3 regions of the Pseudoalteromonas sp. AS84 genome follow, and region 2 is predicted to be linked to each of the others. Evidence: predicted binding sites of a transcription regulator. Region 2 holds the regulator's gene; each other region holds the start of a gene.
What was found. Region 2 encodes sigma-54, which starts transcription at its own class of promoters, with help from an activator protein. Its sites were predicted from a motif close to GTTGGCACGNNNNTNGNNT; they were not measured.
Positions count from the first base shown of each region.

Region 1: the regulator sigma-54 is predicted to act here: its motif matches at 3,887-3,905, upstream of WNY79_RS17895 (EF-hand domain-containing protein).
Region 3: the regulator sigma-54 is predicted to act here: its motif matches at 2,373-2,391, upstream of WNY79_RS02125 (amidase family protein).

Region 1 covers NZ_JBBMQY010000023.1:10,539-16,698, reverse strand. The annotation lists gene pepQ (Xaa-Pro dipeptidase) at 1-578, shown strand, start outside; gene WNY79_RS17910 (YigZ family protein) at 667-1,281, shown strand; gene WNY79_RS17905 (TrkH family potassium uptake protein) at 1,378-2,829, shown strand; gene WNY79_RS17900 (flagellar brake protein) at 2,862-3,521, shown strand; gene WNY79_RS17895 (EF-hand domain-containing protein) at 3,986-4,198, shown strand; gene WNY79_RS17890 (calmodulin) at 4,338-4,550, shown strand; gene WNY79_RS17885 (EF-hand domain-containing protein) at 4,630-4,845, shown strand; gene trkA (Trk system potassium transporter TrkA) at 4,911-6,160, opposite strand, start outside.
Region 2 covers NZ_JBBMQY010000016.1:74,141-80,300, reverse strand. The annotation lists gene mgtE (magnesium transporter) at 1-1,037, opposite strand, end outside; gene WNY79_RS15475 (HPr family phosphocarrier protein) at 1,163-1,435, opposite strand; gene rapZ (RNase adapter RapZ) at 1,478-2,323, opposite strand; gene ptsN (PTS IIA-like nitrogen regulatory protein PtsN) at 2,342-2,794, opposite strand; gene hpf (ribosome hibernation promoting factor) at 2,799-3,086, opposite strand; gene WNY79_RS15455 (RNA polymerase factor sigma-54) at 3,114-4,613, opposite strand; gene lptB (LPS export ABC transporter ATP-binding protein) at 4,683-5,408, opposite strand; gene lptA (lipopolysaccharide transport periplasmic protein LptA) at 5,405-5,950, opposite strand; gene lptC (LPS export ABC transporter periplasmic protein LptC) at 5,940-6,160, opposite strand, start outside.
Region 3 covers NZ_JBBMQY010000001.1:500,591-506,750, reverse strand. The annotation lists gene WNY79_RS02130 (gamma-glutamyltransferase) at 1-1,004, opposite strand, end outside; gene WNY79_RS02125 (amidase family protein) at 1,001-2,206, opposite strand; gene WNY79_RS02120 (putative 4-hydroxy-4-methyl-2-oxoglutarate aldolase) at 2,544-3,026, opposite strand; gene WNY79_RS02115 (TetR/AcrR family transcriptional regulator) at 3,030-3,683, opposite strand; gene yddG (aromatic amino acid DMT transporter YddG) at 4,132-5,052, shown strand; gene WNY79_RS02105 (PepSY-associated TM helix domain-containing protein) at 5,115-6,160, opposite strand, start outside.

The sequences.
Region 1 (6,160 bases), on a different contig from region 2:
TTAATGGTTATGCCGCTGATATTACTCGTACGTATGATTTTAAAAAGCAGGGTGAGTTTGCCGAGCTTGTACAAGCGATGACGGTTCAACAAATCGAACTAGGTAAAGGTTTGAAGCCGGGTATGCTTTATGGTGATTTACACGTTGAATGCCATAACCGTATTGCACAAATACTGAGTGACTTTAAAATTGTTAGCCTACCCGCTGAGGAAATTGTAGAGCGTAAAATTACCTCTACTTTCTTCCCGCATGGACTAGGGCACCACCTAGGTTTACAAGTGCATGATATGGGCGGTTTTATGAGTGACGAAAAGGGCACGCATCAGCCATCGCCTGAAGGGCATCCGTTCTTGCGTTGTACTCGCCTGATCGAAAAAAACCAAGTGTTTACTATTGAACCCGGTTTATACTTTATTGACTCACTGCTTAGTGATTTAGCGCAAACCGATAATAAACAGTTTATTAATTGGGAAAAGGTTGAGTCATTCAAACCATTTGGCGGTATTCGTATTGAAGATAACATTATTGTTCACGAAGATAGCCTAGAGAATATGACGCGTAATTTAGAACTCGATTAATTCTAGTTAACACTAATTAATTTATACACGTTAAAATACGTACATTACTTAAAGGGGCCTTTTGGCCCCCTTTTTACAAGTTTAAAATATGCCTGAATATAAATATCCTGCTGCTGACGTTTTTCACCAAGAAGAAATTAAAAAAAGTACGTTTATAGTCCACATTGCACATACCCCCGATTTAAATTCAGCCAAAGCATTTATTAAAAGCATTGAAGAAAAGTATAGCGATGCGCGTCATAACTGCTGGGCACATGTGGCAGGCAACCCCGGTGGTAGTCATGTTTATGGTTTTTCGGACGATGGTGAACCCAATGGCACGGCAGGAAAGCCTATGTTAAATGTACTGGTGGGTTCAGGCCTTGGCGAAATCACAGCTGTTGTTACACGTTACTTTGGCGGAATAAAATTAGGCACGGGCGGATTAGTACGTGCTTATGGTGGCTCATTAAATAATGCATTAGTAAAATTGCAAACGGTACTTAAAGTTCCCAGTGTTGAAATTACAGGGAGTAGCGAGTACAGCATGCAAGGTGCGATTGAGCAGTTATTAAAAACAAAGTATCAAGTGCTTAATATTGAGAAGCAATTTACTGCTAATATTGATTGGGTGATTACAATAGATAGTCGCGAAGCTCAGCAAGCAATCAAAGATATTTTTGATTTAAGTCACGGCGCAGTTGAGTTAACTATTAAAGAGTAATAACCTAGACAAATTGCATGTAATGCATGCTGACCCTATTTAATTTGGTTGATACTACTCAGCCTGAATTTACTAATAATAAAAGCGACAAGCTAAATGCAATTTCGTACCATCATAAAAATTCTTGGCCAACTTGTTGCGCTGTTTAGTATTACCATGGTGCCACCGGCACTGGTGTCTTTAATATATAAAGACGGTGGTGGTGTTCCTTTTGTTTTAGCATTTATCTTTAGTGTTGTTATTGGCATGATGGCTTATTACCCAAACCGCCATGAAAACGGTGACTTAAAAGCACGTGAAGGCTTTTTAATTGTTGTTTTGTTTTGGCTGGTACTTGGGGCGTTTGCGTCCTTGCCGCTTATCTTTTTACAAGAACCTAATTTATCGCTCGCCGATGCGGTGTTTGAAGCATTTTCTGGCTTAACCACCACCGGCGCTACAGTACTTACCGGTATTGAGTACTTACCCAAGTCGGTGTTGTTTTATCGCCAGCAACTCCAGTGGTTTGGCGGTATGGGTATAATTGTACTCGCTGTTGCTATACTCCCCATGCTAGGTGTTGGTGGTATGCAGTTGTACCGCGCTGAAATACCAGGGCCTGTAAAAGATTCTAAAATGACCCCGCGAATTGCCGATACAGCAAAGCATCTTTGGTATATATATGTGTCGCTTACGATTGCTTGTATGCTGGCTTATTGGGCTGCGGGAATGGAGTGGTTTGATGCTATATGTCATGCATTTTCAACGGTCGCGATAGGTGGTTTTTCTACTTATGATGCATCCATGGGGCACTTTGATAGCCCTGTAATTAACTTTATTTGTGTGTTCTTTTTAATTATTGCCGCCGTTAACTTCTCCCTGCACTACGCCGCAGTGGCTAGTCGTAACATACAAGTTTATATTCGAGACCCTGAGTTTAAGGTGTTTTTGTGTATTCAATTAGCGCTGGTGGTTATTTGTTTTACTGTGCTTTCCTCTAATGAAATATTTGCTAATGGCGATGAAACCCTCGATCAGGCGCTATTTCAAGCTGTTTCAATGAGTACAACAGCAGGCTTTGCTACTGATAACTTTTCAACATGGCCTTTGTTTTTACCTATTTTACTTATATTTTCGAGCTTTATTGGTGGCTGTGCAGGCTCTACCGGTGGTGGTATGAAAGTAGTGCGTGTGTTTTTACTTTACTTGCAGGGTGTACGTGAGCTTAATCGTTTGGTGCATCCTCGTGCTATATATTCAATCAAGCTGGGTCGAAAGGCATTGCCAGATAAAGTAGTAGAGGCTGTGTGGGGCTTTTTCTCTGCGTATGCATTGGTATTTATTATTATTATGTTAGCGCTTATGGGCACGGGTATGGATAACATAACTGCATTCTCAGCCACTGCGGCTTGTTTAAATAACTTAGGCCCAGGTTTGGGTGATGTAGCCTCGCATTACGGCGCTATAACCGATGGTGCTAAATGGTTGCTTACCATTGCAATGGTGTTTGGCCGTTTAGAAATATTTACTTTATTAGTGCTATTTACGCCTACATTTTGGCGTGGGTAAAAAGCCAATAAATTCATCATTGGGAAAGGGATATGCCAACAAATTTAGAAAAGCTAAAGCATATAGGTGTAGGCAGCTTAGTCGACCTAGAAATATTAACACCTACAAGCAGTAAGCGTGTTAAAACTGAATTAGTTGGTTTACTCGATAAACAGTTCATTATTTTAAACTATCCTAATGCCAAGCGTTTGCCGGCCGCGACTGACTATTTACGAGATGGTGTAATGATTGTTGTAAGAGCGCTTATTGAAGGCAGTGGTGGGCAAGTTATAGCGTTTCGCCAACAAATTATGTCGGTAGCTTCTCACCCGGCTAAGCTCGTGTTTATTAACTACCCTAAGCAAGTGCAGTTATTTTCACTACGCTCGCAAACGCGAATACCTACCTTGCTACCTGCAAAACTAAAACTAAGTGACGACAGGGTACTTGAAGGCCTTATTAAAGATATTTCACTTACCGGTGTAATGTTTGATATTAGAGGCGATCAGCAAGTTGAAAGCATTAAAGATATGCAATGCACTGTCATACTTAATAGCAGCGATAAAGACTTTGAAGGTGAAGTTTGCAGTGTTAAAGAGCATGCCGAAGGTGTGCACTGTGGGATTAAGCTACTAGCAAGCGAAGATGAAATGAAAACCTTTATGAAAGAGCATTTTATAGACCCTTCTGCACTCGAACCTACCGTCGAATAAATAGCTTTCGCTTATTTGCAACAAAAAGGCGTTTTATGTCAGTGCTTATAAAATATTTTTTATTATTTTCATAATTAAAAATATTATTAATATAAAACAATACATTAAGTGTTGTTTTTGGCAGCTTATTTTGTGTTATTAAATCTACCTCGTTAAAATTTATCTCAATTACTCTTTAAAACCACTCATTTTAAAACCATGCATTTAAAAATGTATCTTTTTATATAAACATAACTATATGTTTTTAATCGTTTTAATATATCCACTATAAAGTGCGTTGCTAAAAGGCAACAGTAATTACCTTAAAAACCCCTTCTTTTTATGCCTTGTACATTTAACTATCTGAAATTTAATAGCTTTTAAATATTGGCATCTAAGTTGTAATAGTCTAAGTGTACTGAACGAAATCGTGATTCAAAGTGAAATACTTAATCGCACACACATAAATTTGAAGGATACATATTATGAAAAGCATTAATAAAACTTTAGCACTTATCGCATTAGCATCATCTTCAGCCGTTTTTGCTGCAACAGACTTTGACACACTTGATGTTGATGGCAGTGGCACAATCAGCCAAGCAGAAGCATCAGTAGATGCGAAGTTAATGAGCATGTTCTCAGAGCTTGATACTGACCAAAATGGTGAGTTATCAAAAGAAGAATTTTCAGAAGCATAATTTAAAAGTATTTGTCCTGAGTTGCCAAAGACAACCTAAGTAGGCAAGGGAGCTTACGAAAGAGGATAACAAGGAAGTGAAAATTACGTTTTAAGTTAAACGAAGCAATTTTTTTGATAGAACATTGAAGGATTAAGTTATGAAACATTTAAATAAAGCATTAGCACTTATCGCACTAGCGTCTTCTTCAGCTGCATTTGCAGCATCAGATTTTGACAGTCTTGATATCGATGGTAGCGGCACAATTAGCCCAAGCGAAGCTGCAGTAGATACAGACTTAATGGCTGAATTTATTGAGCTAGATACCGACGGTAGCGGTGAGCTTTCTAAAGAAGAGTTCGCTAATTACTAATTAATCTTTTTCAGGTTAAACATTTTTTCACAGTCAGGGATCTTTGAAAAGGACTTCCCATCTTACTAGGAATATTATTATGAAAACATTAAATACAACACTTGCAGTTATCGTTTTAGCATCTTCATCAGCAGCATACGCAGCAGTCGATTTTTCTTCTTTTGATGCAGATGGCGATGGCGTAATCTCAATGGAAGAAGCAAAGGTTAACCCTCAGCTTGTAAAAATCTTTGATGATTTAGATACCGATGGAAATGGTGAGATTTCTAAAGAAGAGTTTTCAAAAGTACAGTAAGCAAACGCTTCATACTCCACTAAAGCCGCCTTAGTCAGCGGCTTTTTTGCGTTTAAGAACTATGATTATAGGAATATAGCGCTTACTTGGAAGAGCTTTTCTACAACGGTAATATGTTTTTTGTCGATTAAAAACATGATGACATGATCGCCCGACATAATAATTGTATCGTCGTGGGCTATCAGCACATCGTCATTACGTACTATTGCCCCAATAGTTGTTCCTGCAGGAAGTTTTATATCGGCAATCGCACGACCAACCACTTTAGATGTGTTTTCATCACCATGAGCAACGGCTTCAATGGCTTCTGCTGCGCCTTTACGCAGTGAATACACGTTAACAATATCACCACGGCGTACGTGCGTTAATAGCGCAGATATAGTGGCTTGTTGTGGTGATATGGCAATGTCTATTTCGCCGCCTTGGACTAAATCTACGTAGGCACCACGCTGAATAAGCACCATGGTTTTTTGTGCGCCCATACGTTTAGCAAGCATGGCTGACATAATGTTAGCTTCATCGTCGTTGGTTACGGCAATAAATACATCGACTTGTTCAATATGTTCTTCTGAAAGAAGTTCTTGATCAGATGCGTCACCACAAAAAACGACCGTGTTATCGAGCATTTCTGAGAGTTGTTCAGCACGTTCTTTACTGCGCTCAATTAATTTAACGGTGTGGTTTTTCTCAAGTGAGCGGGCAAGGCCAGCGCCAATGTTACCGCCACCAGCTATCATAATTTTTTTGTAAGAGCGTTCAAGCTTTTGCAGCTCGTTCATTACTGCGCGTATATGTTTTGTAGCGGCAATAAAGAATACTTCATCATCTGCTTCAATAACGGTTGTACCTAATGGTTTTATTGCTTTACCTTGACGATAAATAGCGGCAACACGAGTTTCTACATTAGGGATGTGTTCTTTAAGTGCAGATAACGCATAACCCACAAGTAAACCGCCATAGTAAGCTTTCACTGCTACTAATGAGAGCATGCCATCAGCAAACTGCAACACTTGCAGAGCACCAGGGTAGTCAATTAAACGGCGGATATACTTAGTGACCAGTGCTTCGGGAGCAATGTAATGATCGATTGGTAAATCATCATTTTGAAAAAGCTTCTCGCGGTACTTTAAATATTGCTCCGAGCGAATACGGGCAATCTTAGTGGGAGTATTAAAAATACTGTACGCCACTTGGCATGCAACCATGTTCACTTCATCTGAACTGGTTACGGCTATAATCATATCGGCATCTTCAGCGCCAGCACGGCGTAATACATCAGGATGTGCGCTGTGGCCCATAACCCCTTGTAAGTCGT
Region 2 (6,160 bases):
GCAATACCACGAATAACAAGCGTCAATGATTGGCTACCTGCAACACCACCCATAGAAGGGACAATACCGTTAAGTACAGCTAAAATAGGTAAAACATCTAAAGTGCCTTCAAAAAAGCTAGCTACAAAAGCAGCTGCAAGTGCCGTTAGTAAGTTGACACCTAACCAAACTGAGCGTTTTTTAGAGCTTTTTAGTACTGGTGCAAAGGTATCTTCTTCATCATCAAGACCGGCTAAACTTAGTAAGCTATGCTCCGCATCTTCTCTTATTACGTCAACAATATCATCGATAGTTACACGACCAAGGAGCTGATCGTTATCATCAACTACGGGGGCCGATATCCAATTATGACGTTCAAATAATTGCGCGACTTCACTTTCATCCATAGAGATTGGGATAGACTCACAATCTTCATCCATTAAATCGCGAACAATTTTTTCTGGCGGGTTAGTTAATAATGTACTGAGTGATAAAGCGCCTATAAAGCAGTTATGCTTATCAACAACATACAAGTCATCGGTACCTTCTGGTAACTCGCCGCGTAGCCTAATATACCTAAGTACAACATCAAGCGTAACGTCGGGGCGAATGGTCACCGTATCGGTGTTCATTAGCGCGCCAGCAGAACGCTCTTGATACGAAAGTGCTTGTGTTGCACGTTCACGGTCTTGAATGTCCATCGCGCTAACAACGTCTTTATAAACGGTGTCTGGCAGACTACGTAATACTTCACCTAAGTCATCGTGGCCCATATCCTCTGTTGCGGCTGCAATGTGCTTAGGTTCCATCTGGGCAATAATGCCTAAACGAACATCTTCTGATAGTTCTTCAAGAACATCGCCTTGCACATCAGGATCAACCAACTGCCAGAGGAGTCGGCGAATTTTATGGGGGGATGATTCTAATAGTAATGCGGTATCACAAGGAGCTGTTTTTGCGAGCATGCGCCTAACTTGAACAAATTGACCACTATTGAGTGACTTAGTCACCTGTTTTAGTTGCTGTAGTGGGTAATCTTGTTCAAAAGCTTCAGGCATTGGCGTCCTTTATAAATTTTTATATTACTTTATGAGGAGAGGTGAGTTAACTGGCGTCACTAACCGTATTTATATATCTGTTTTAGTTGAGGCGTTAGTAATGCGAGCATTATTTTTATAACTGTTTATTCTTGCTCATTAAAACGTTGTGCTATTAACTCTCCAACAGCATGTAAAGCTTGCTCAGAATCGGGGCCTTTGCATACAACTTTTACTTCTTTGCCTTGGCTACTTTCAAGTAACATTAGTGCAAGTACGCTATCGCCCGCGGCTTCTTTATCATCTTGAAATAATGTGATTGTCGCATCAAATTGTACTGCTAACTGCGCAAGCACAGTAGCTGCTCTAGCGTGTAAGCCTAATTTGTTTTTTATTAAAAAAGTGTCTTCACAGTGCATAACTTACTCTACCTAAGCTGAACAGGTGATTATTCAGCTCTATTATTTTTCTTGTTCACGATGGCGAATTTTTACATTGGGATGTGTCATTGCAAAACTTTCACCGATAGTTTGCGCTAAATATACAGAGCGATGTTGTCCGCCTGTACATCCGATAGCTATGGTTAAATAACTGCGGTTATTTCGCTCTAAGTGCGGTAACCACGTTTGTACAAATGTTTGAATTTGCCATGTGAATTTTTGCACTATGCTGTGATTGGCCAAATAATCTTTAACGGGTTGATCTAACCCATTTAAAGGTTTTAATTCAGGTTCCCAATGTGGATTTGGTAAAAAGCGTGCATCAAATACATAGTCGGCTTCTTTTGGTATACCGTGTTTAAAACCAAACGATTCAAACGTGACAATTAGTTGCTTATCTTTTTTACCTAAAATCTTTTCACGAATAGATTCTGCAAGTTGGTGAACGCTTAAATCAGTTGTGTCTATCATAAAGTCGGCGCGGGTGATTAATACATCAAGTAATTCTTTTTCTTTTTTGATGGCTAAATCAAGAGGCAGCGAGTCAATTGATAGTGGGTGTAACCTGCGTGTTTCTGAAAAGCGTTTTATCAACGTTTGATCGTCGCTATCTAAATAAAATAACGTAGGATTTGCAAAGCCTGGTAAGTATTCAAGAATATCGTTAAATTCATCTTGCTCTTTAGGGATGTTTCGCACATCAATGCTAACAGCAATTTTATCGTAGCTATCAGACACACTGCGAACTAATGAAGGAAGCAAGTTAACTGGAATATTATCTACGCAATAATAGCCTAAATCTTCTACAACGCGTAAAGCAACCGACTTTCCAGAACCAGAACGGCCGCTTATGATAATTAACTCCATTTAACACCCTTTATAAAACTATGATTGATCGACAATAACTTGGTAAAGCTCAGCATCTGATTTTGCACAGCGTAACTGTTTACAAAAATCTTTGTTGTTTAGTTTATCAGCAATGGTTGCGAGAGTCTTTAAGTGCTGTTGGTTATCGCCATCTGGTACGATGAGTGCGACAAAAATATCAACAGGACGATTATCTATTGCATCAAAATTTATTGGAGTTTCGCTAACGAGTACTAAAGCTAAAGGCTCTTCTGCACCGCTCATTCGACCATGAGGAATGGCAATACCACGCCCAATACCTGTACTACCCAGTTTCTCTCTGCTCATTAAAGCAGTAAGGATATCCTGTTGCGGTAAATACGGAAGTTTGTCGTGAGCAAGTTCGCTAATGAACTCTAAAATTCTTTTTTTGCTATTAAAAAGGACCGCAGCTTTGCTGCAGTCCTGGCATATAAGTGAGCTTAATTTCATCATATTAGTGTCGAGCAAGCTTCTCTTTGTGTTTAATTACTTGTCGATCGAGCTTGTCGATCAACGAGTCAATGGCGGCATACATATCTTGATGTTCCGTAGAGGCAAATAGCTCAGCACCACTTACATGTATTGTAGCTTCTGCTTTTTGATTTAATTTTTCTACATCAAGAATGACATGAACATTATTAATATGATCAGAGTGTCTTTCTAGCTTCGCAAATTTGGTATTAATATAGTCTCTTAGTGAATCGGTTAATTCTACGTGACGACCAGTTAAGTTTAGTTGCATAAGCATTACCCTCTTTTTTTTTGCGTCTTAGATCAAGCTTTTACGCTGATTTGACGGTGGAATAGCCAGAGATTCGCGGTATTTTGCGATTGTACGTCTTGCTACTTTAATTCCTTGCTCAGCCAATATATCCGCTATTTTACTATCACTCAATGGTTTTGCTGAGTTTTCTGCAGCGATTAATTTGCGGATAAGTGCACGAATTGCTGTAGATGAACATTCACCACCGTTTTCGGTGCTTACATGGCTTGAGAAAAAGTATTTAAGCTCAAATATACCACGGGGTGTATGCATATACTTTTGAGTTGTTACGCGCGAAATTGTTGATTCGTGCATTTCTACCATTTCAGCAACATCATTTAAAACCATCGGTTTCATTGCTTCAGGTCCGTGTTCAAAAAAGCCTTGTTGTTGCTTAACAATACAATTAGTTACTTTTAAAAGCGTGTCGTTTCTACTTTCTAAGCTTTTAATAAACCATTTAGCTTCTTGTAAATGCGAGCGAATAAACTGGCTGTCACCACTCGATTTTACAGTGCGAGACATTGCAGCGTATTGGCTATTAACACGAATTTTAGGCATGCTATCTGGGTTTAACTCAACAACCCAGCGGCCTTTAATTTTTTTAACCGACACGTCTGGAATAACATACTCAGATTCTTCTCTTACAATAGTATCTGCTGGCTTAGGACTAAGAGTATGGATTAATGTCATTACTTCTTTAAGCTCTTCTTCTTTGAGCTTGGTTTTCTTCATTAATGTACGATAGTCACGAGCAGCTAATAAATCAATATGCTCGGTTAAAATCATTTTTGTTTCATTAATGTAAGGTGTTTCTTTATCAAATTGGTTAAGCTGAATACACAAACACTCTTGTAAACTACGTGCAGCAATACCGACAGGATCAAACAGTTGGATGCGCTTTAATACAGCTTCAATTTCATCAAGTTCGACTTCGTTATCATCTTCGTTTTCTTGATTAAAGCTTTCTAAAATCTCTTCGCAGCTTAGTGTTAAAATACCTGAATCATCAACGGCTTCTACGATGGCAATAGCAATAGCTTCGTCTGTAGGGCTAAATGGCGTTAATTGTAACTGCCACATTAAATACTCATGGAGCGTCTCTGTAGAGGCACCTTGATAAATTGATTCATCTTCAGGCATTGGACCCGATGATGCTGCAGGAGCGGCACTCATGTACTCATCCCAGCTAACATCCATAGCCATGTCGTCACTTAGCGTGTCTTTCGCAAGTGCTTCACCACTATCTTGTTCGTATTCGCTTGGAGCATCATCGGCAGATGCGCTAACAGTTATGTCATCGGTATCAGCTTTTTGCTCGTTTTTGCCAGCAGCATCTTCTGAGTAGTCTTGTTCTTCAACCTCTAATAGCGGGTTGCTGTCGAGAGCTTCTTGTATTTCTTGCTGGAGATCCAATGTACTGAGTTGCAACAAACGAATAGCTTGTTGCAGCTGTGGAGTCATTGTAAGTTGCTGGCCCATGCGCAGCTGTAGTGATTGCCTCATGTATCTCTAACAATCCTTTTATGTTGTTATAATTAATACTAGCAGATGCTTAAAGACATGGCGTAAATGTTACAGCCTAAATTGCTCGCCTAAGTAAACATCGCGTACTGTTTTATCATTTAATACGTGTTCTGGAGTACCTGATGCAATCAGCTCCCCATGAGAAACAATGTAGGCTTTTTCACAAACATCAAGGGTTTCTCTTACGTTATGGTCGGTAATTAATACTCCAATCCCACGATTTTTAAGATGTTCTATTATTTTCTTTATATCTAATACTGAAATTGGATCAACACCAGCGAACGGTTCATCCAGTAATATAAATTTAGGATCTGCTGCCAGCGCACGTGCTATTTCAACACGACGACGTTCGCCACCTGATAATGCCATACCTTGGCTATCACGAATGTGTTGTATGCTAAATTCATCTAATAATTTATCGAGAGTGTCTTCTCTAGCTTGTTTATTTAACTCTTTGCGCGTTTCTAAAATAGCCATTAAGTTTTGATAAACAGTTAGCTTTCTGAAAATTGAAGACTCTTGCGGTAAGTAGCCTATGCCTAATCTAGCACGACTATGCATAGGTAAAAGAGTAATATCGTTATCATCTATCGATATTTTACCTTTATCGCTAGGCACAAGGCCTACAATCATATAAAACGTGGTTGTTTTGCCTGCGCCGTTAGGGCCAAGTAAGCCAACAATACTGCCAGCTTTTACTTCAAGGCCAACGTTTTTTACAACTTCACGGCCTTTATAGCTCTTTGCTAATAGTTCTGCTTTTAATGTGCTCATGGTTGACCTTTGTCGCTTTTTTTACTTTTTTTAGTTTCAATGGGTACTAAAATTGTATGAACGCGGTCAGTTGAGTTTTCATCTTTTTCGGCACTGATTAGCTGCTGCTCAATGTCGTAGGTAATGCTTTTAGCATTTATTTTTTGTCCTGCTTGCGATACCTGTGCATTACCAACAAGCGTTAAAAAACGCTTAGATACATCGTAACGTACTTCGTCAGCACTGGCGCTCATAGTCGTGCCGTCTGATTGCTTCTCTTCAAAGTGGGCAGGGCTACCAGTGGCAATTAATAATTGCTTATTATCACCAAGTTCATCGCGTTTATGTACTTCGAGACGGTCGGCTGTAATACGGCGGTTACCGTGAATAATTTCAACGTTTTTCTCAAAAATCCCGACATTAGCTTTTAATTGACCTTCTTGCTTATCGGCGCTTATTGATATTTGATTTGCAGCAGGCTGTGTATTTGGCTCTGCAGCACTGCTATTAAATGCTAGTATAAGTGTAGGAATAATAAGTGATTTTAATATTTTATTGGTCATAATATATGGTTCGCGTATGGTTAATTAGTTTTATCACTTCGGTTTTTAAGTCGGCTTCTAGGCCTTTGCCGGTGATTTTTAAATTGGGTCCAGTGATGATAACGGGTTGCTCCGAGCGCATTGTTAATAGCTTTATATCTACCTGAATATTATCAGCATTGATTTTGTCTATCATGGCGTTATCGGTTAAGTTTTTGGCAACCACGTTAC
Region 3 (6,160 bases), on a different contig from region 2:
ACGGTATCGCCAGGCTCTGCGTTAAATGGCCATTTTTTGGCTTTGGTCATATCAATATTATTAGCAAGTTGGCTTAAGCGATCATCGGTTAGTGCGTTTTTATAATCGTCCCCTAATACTTCAGGGTCAGCCCAAAGAGTAGGGCGATGGGTAAAGCTTTGTTTGGTTGCCTCAACAATTAAATGCATCCAGTCGGCATCGGTTTTAGCTTTGTGTTTTAGTTTATTTACGGCACCAATTATTTGCAGTGAATGCACGCCTTGTGTTGGTGCGGGTAAGTTATAGCAATCAATACCTGATAAGTTTGCATTTAGCGCAGTAACGACCTCGGCTTTAGTATTTGCAATATCACTTACGGTAATTGAGCTACCTGCTTTTGCTAAGTCGGCGGCAAATGAGTTAGCAAGTGCACCTTCATAAAATGCGTTTAAACCCTGTTTTGCTAAGTGTTCAAATGTTGCTGCAAGTTTAGGGTTTTTAAAATGCTGACCTGCTTGCAAGGGCTTACCATTGGGTATGTAGAGGCTTTTAAACGCGTCATTGGTATTATTTGCAGCAGCTAGCTTTTCGCAGCCTGCTTGCAAGCTTTTTGTAACGGTAAAGCCCTCGCGAGCAAGTGCAATGGCGGGCGCTAAAATTTTTGACAGTGGCAGTGCTGCGTGTTCATCTAGCTCAAGGGCTTTTTGCCAACCGCGTATTGTACCCGCTTGAGTCAATGCGCTTAGTCCGCCGCGCTCTGGTATTTGTGTGAGCGTGTTATAAGCACTTGTATTACTTGCAGCTCGGCCGCAGGCGTCAATAGCGATGGGCGTTTTTTGGTTTGGGTTATCGATAAGCCAAAAGCTATCGCCACCAATTGAGTTCATATGTGGATATACAACGCTGATAGCAGCGGCCGCGGCTACCATAGCCTCGGTGGCTGTACCGCCTTGTTTTAATATACTTATACCTGCCTCAGTGGCCGAAAAATGAGACGCGGTAAATGCAATGTTGTGTGTGGTCATGCCGGTGTGTCCTTTTTTAAGTGTGCAGCTAATTGTTGTACGCACGCAAGTAGGCTTTTATCGTTACCGTGGCTCATCATTAATGAAAAGCCATACGGATGTGCATTTGCTAAATTAGCCAGCGGTAAGTGTACTTGCGCCGAACCACTCAGCCCTGCAATTGCCGAAAGCGTAATAATTTGCATGCGTAAGGCGCTTGTGTCGGCGCCTAATTTAGGTGCGGTTGTAGGGGTGGTAGGTAAAAATAAGCAGCTGTGCTTATTTAGGTTTTTAGCGACGATTGCTTGCCACTCATACTGTATTTTTAATGCCTCTTGTTCTTCTTGCTCGGTTAAAGCCAGTGCCATTTTAAAACGAGCTGCAATTGCTGGCGCAAAATGAGAAAGCTGATCTGGGAGTTCAATCCAATCTCGGTGCGTTTTAGCAATCGCACGACCTTGCAATATTCTAAAGGTATCGGCAAGCTCACTTAGTAAACCAACGTTCGGGAGTTTAAACTCGATATGATGTTTAAAATAAGGTTTGGTTTTTTCTAAAAGCTTACCCAGTGGTGCTTGTAAAGAGGGGTCAACAAGTTCAAAGAGTGCTTCGCAAATAACTAACGTATTTACTTTATTAATAGGTTGTTGTGGTAACAATACATTACCTACATCGCTTAATAGCTCGGCGCTTTGGGTAAGCCAACCTATGGTATCAAAAGGCGGTGCCAACGGTATTAGGCCGTCTTTTTCAATCACGTTATGGCTTGGCCTTATACCAAATAAACCACAATAGCTGGCGGGTATTCTAATTGAGCCGCCAGTGTCGGTGCCTAAGCCAATATCGGCTAAGTTAGCAGCAACGGATGCAGCAGACCCCATACTCGAACCGCCACTTGCATGACCGCTAAGTTTTGGATTTTGTGCTGCACCATAGTGAATATTATTACCCTCTAAGCTGTAAGCAAGCTCATCGGTATGGGTAAAGCCTGTAAAGCTACAACCCTCGTCCATTAACATATTTACGGCACTTGCTGTTTGCTGGGCCGGTTTTGCTGCTTTAAACCAGCTAGGGTTACCTGCGCTGTTGCGCTCGCCTTTGATTGCAAATACATCTTTAATTGCAAGACGCTTATTAATAAGCGTGCCTTGGTAATGTGTTTGCCATGCCTTAGGACCATGGTCACAAAAAATACCGGTCGTATTATTATTTTTGGTACTCATATCACCACTCGTTATAAAAAATCTGACCAAGCAGTTCAGATTTAGAGTGATTAAAAAGACGGATTAATTTTTATTATTTTTCAGCTCACTGCGTAACATCTTGTTTTTATTTTACAGAGCCTGATCCGCTTTTTAATCGGTTAGCTTATTATATTGTTTAAAACCCAAGCAAGAGGAATGCCATAAATTAAAATCTTGTCCAATTGGTCAGGATTTGGCTAGTTGTATGAGGTTAGTAAATATGGGCTGTAAAAATAGTGGTATTAAAATGAGCTAAAACAAACCAATTTGGTGCGCAGATGCACCAAGTTGGTCTTTATTTATATGGTTTTGAGTGCTAAATAAGGGGCGTTTTACTGATGATTAAACCATTAATATCGGCGTAAACCCAATCGTTAGGTTCTATGGTGGTGCCAAGCATGGTAACAGCTTGGTTTTTATCACCAAAGCCGCGCTTTAAGGTACTACGCGGTGTAGAGCCTAGCGCCATAACCGGTAAGTCCATAGTGGCGAGTATTTCGATATCTCGGCAACAGCCATTTATTATTACGCCTTCCCAGCCATTATTTAGGGCACGCTCAGCCATAATATCGCCAATAAACGCAAAGCGTTTGCTCGCAAACCCGTTTATAACTAATACTTTACCTTCACCATTTTCATGCAATATATCGCCAGCAAACGAGTTGTCTTCTGGGCAGGTAACGGTAACGACTTGACCGTAAAACGTGGCTTTTTTACCAAAGTGATAAAGGCCACTGTCGGCTACTTGTACGCTATCGCGATGATCGTCAAATAAATCGGGTGTAGTAAAGGGTGTCATGGGTTAAGTCTCACTTTGCTCAGGTATTTTAAGACCAATACCTTTTAAAATTATGTGGGCAATTGATTGCGTAATTTGTGCCACATCGGTTTTGTCGTACTCTAATTTGTTCATTACGAGTAAGACCTCAGCCTGAAAGTCGGCGTAATACTGCGTGGTAGACCAAATAGTAAAGAGCAAATGGTAGGGATCAACCTTATCCATTTTATCTGCGTCCATCCATGCTTGAAGTACATCAACTTTTTGCTTAACCCAAGGGCGGGTATTGGTTCTAAAGTAGTTTTGTAAATAAGGGGCACCGCGCAGTATTTCGCTGGCAAATAAGCGAGATTGCATTGGCTGATTTACGGCGAGTATTACTTTACTTTTAATATAGTTATAAAGCACGGTAGCTGGATCGTCGTTAATTGTGACGTTATCTAGCCCCAAGTTCCAATTAGCTATTATGCGGTCGATCACAGACTCGTACAGACCATCTTTACTTTTAAAGTAATACAAAATATTAGCTTTTGGCACCTGCGCTTCTTTAGCAACCATGCTCATACTTGCTCCGTCGTAACCTAATTGCGAAAACAATTGCTCGGCGGCATCTAAAATTAGTTTTTGGTTTTTTTCGCGTGTTACTTCTTTTTTATTTGGTTTTATTTGTGTGGTCATTGTTGAGTTTGCGTGTTTAACGTATTGATTGATTGTAGCTTTACTGACCAAAAGGTCAATTACTAAAAAGTGTGAATGTAAAAAACAGGGAAAGAGGTTTAAGCTATTAACTTTAGGGTCTGTTGATCTTTGCGGATTAAAATTTGTTCAAACTATGGGCTATTTAATCGCGGCGCGAGATTTGTAACCTAGTGGGCTAAGTAAAAACCGAGCAACAAAGAGTAAGTAGTCCCTAGGAAGAACCCTTTGGGCAGCGCCTGTTTGGCATTAATGCTACGTTATCGCCCATTTATGGGGAATAACCACACTATATAGGCTCTGCCTTGCCTAAATACCAAACAGACTGCTGCAAATTTAACCTTGAAAGATCAACAGACCCTAATTGTTTAATTAAATAATTACTGTTAGTTTAGTTTCAAATTTATGAGTAGTACTTTTGGATTGGCAAATGGAGTTTTTAAGCAAAAATAAATACACGCTTTATGGAGTTGCTGCAATATTACTGTGGAGTTGCTTAGTGGCATTACTACGGGATATTTCTGAGTTGTTTAGCCCCATTGGTGGTGCTGCGGCTATGTACTCTGTCAGTGCGATATTTTTAATTTTGGTTATGGGAGTGCCTAAGTTTAGTGGGTTTTCAAAACGCTACCTGGTAGTAGGTACTTTATTATTTGTATCGTACGAAATTTGCTTAGCGCTTTCTATTGGTATGGCAAACAGCCGTCATCAGGCAATGGAAATGGCGGTTATTAATTATTTATGGCCCACGCTAACTATATTGCTCTCTATTATTATTGGTCGCAAAAAAGTAAGTTATTGGGTGTACCCAAGCATGATTATTGCTTTTTTAGGCGTTGCTTGGTGTATTACGGGCGATCAAGAAATGTCACTCGATACGCTTGTCGCTAACTTTGCTGATAATCCTGCTACTTATTTAATGGCATTAACTGCAGCGTTTATATGGGCTATTTATTGCGTGGTTACGCAAAAGCTGAGTAATGGTAAAAATGCTATTACGTTATTCTTTACTGTTACGGCAATGAGTTTGTGGGCGCAATATGGTTTTAGTAATGAAGCGCCATTAACGTTTTCACTCAGCTCAAACATAACATTGCTATTAGCAGGAGTAGTGGTAGGGAGCGGGTATGCACTGTGGAACCAAGCTATTATTGGCGGTAACTTAATGCTGCTTGGCACACTTTCGTACTTTACACCGGTGTTTTCTACTATTATTTCAGCGCTGTATTTATCTATTACGCTGAGTGCTTCGTTTTGGCAAGGAGTTGTACTGGTAACCGTGGGCTCGCTAATTTGCTACTTTGTAACGCGAGAAAAGTCTGTTACAGAGCCAGCAAAAACACTAAGCTAAATTATATTTATATGTAACTAGATTAATGAGGCGTGCTATACGCCTCATTAAGTTTGTGGCAACTATGCAGGCATAACGGCATAGCTTGCTGATTTGTATCTAACTTTTTTTGCACAATAATAAAATATTAACGCAAATACTGCAGCGCTAATATCAACAATACCGCTTTGATAATATTTAAAAAAATCATCAGCTAATAAAGCCTGTACAAGTGTTGAAACTCCCATACCAGCAGATAAAAATGCAATGCCGATTAAGCCCCAATAGCTAGCGTGGTGAGTTCCTTTAAAAAAGGTATAAGCAACAAAAACAAAAAATACCAAATAGTAACTATAAAGGTAACTGTAATTTGCGTTCTCTATATATAGGTTTGTCCATTTAGCTTGTAACAACGTGGCAACCACGGCAATTATTGAACCTACACACACACCAATTGTTAAATTTGCCATAAATCGTGTGCTTCGTTTGTTTGGATCTTTTTTAAAGCGTTTGTCTAACCACAATAAGTTACCAGAATAAAATAAGAATGCGCCAAGCAGCCCCATAATAAAATACCCCCAACGCCCCCATTCACCTCCATAAGTACCAAAGTGAAGTGAAAAGAAACTTCCTACTATATTACCCCAAACACCATCATCTCCTTGCGGATAGCTTGAGTTAAGTACTTCTAATGTATAAGGATGTAAAAATAAGTAGTCTGTATCAGGTCCGCGAACAACGGCGCTGCTATTACTCATTTTTAATGTTGCTGTTGGACTGTTTGTGTTTAAACGATTAAACGCAATATGAATTGGCTCATAACCTGTAGCGTAGTTTTTTGCCGCTAGGATCTGTTTATCTACACTTGGTAAATTTGCAATATGATAATTATGTGCTGCTGGGGGAGGGCGTTGAAAAAAGGATTTATCGTCATAAAATGCAGATAGACCATCATAAATTAGGTCATGAAATGCAAACACAACAACAGTAAACGCTATAATTAAATGAAAAGGCAGGCTGGCGATCCCAACTAAATTATGGCTGTCGAGCCAAAAACGACTAGCACCTTTTTCTTTTCGTATTGCAAAAAACGTTTTTACAAGCGTAGGTAGTAAAATAATTACGCCAG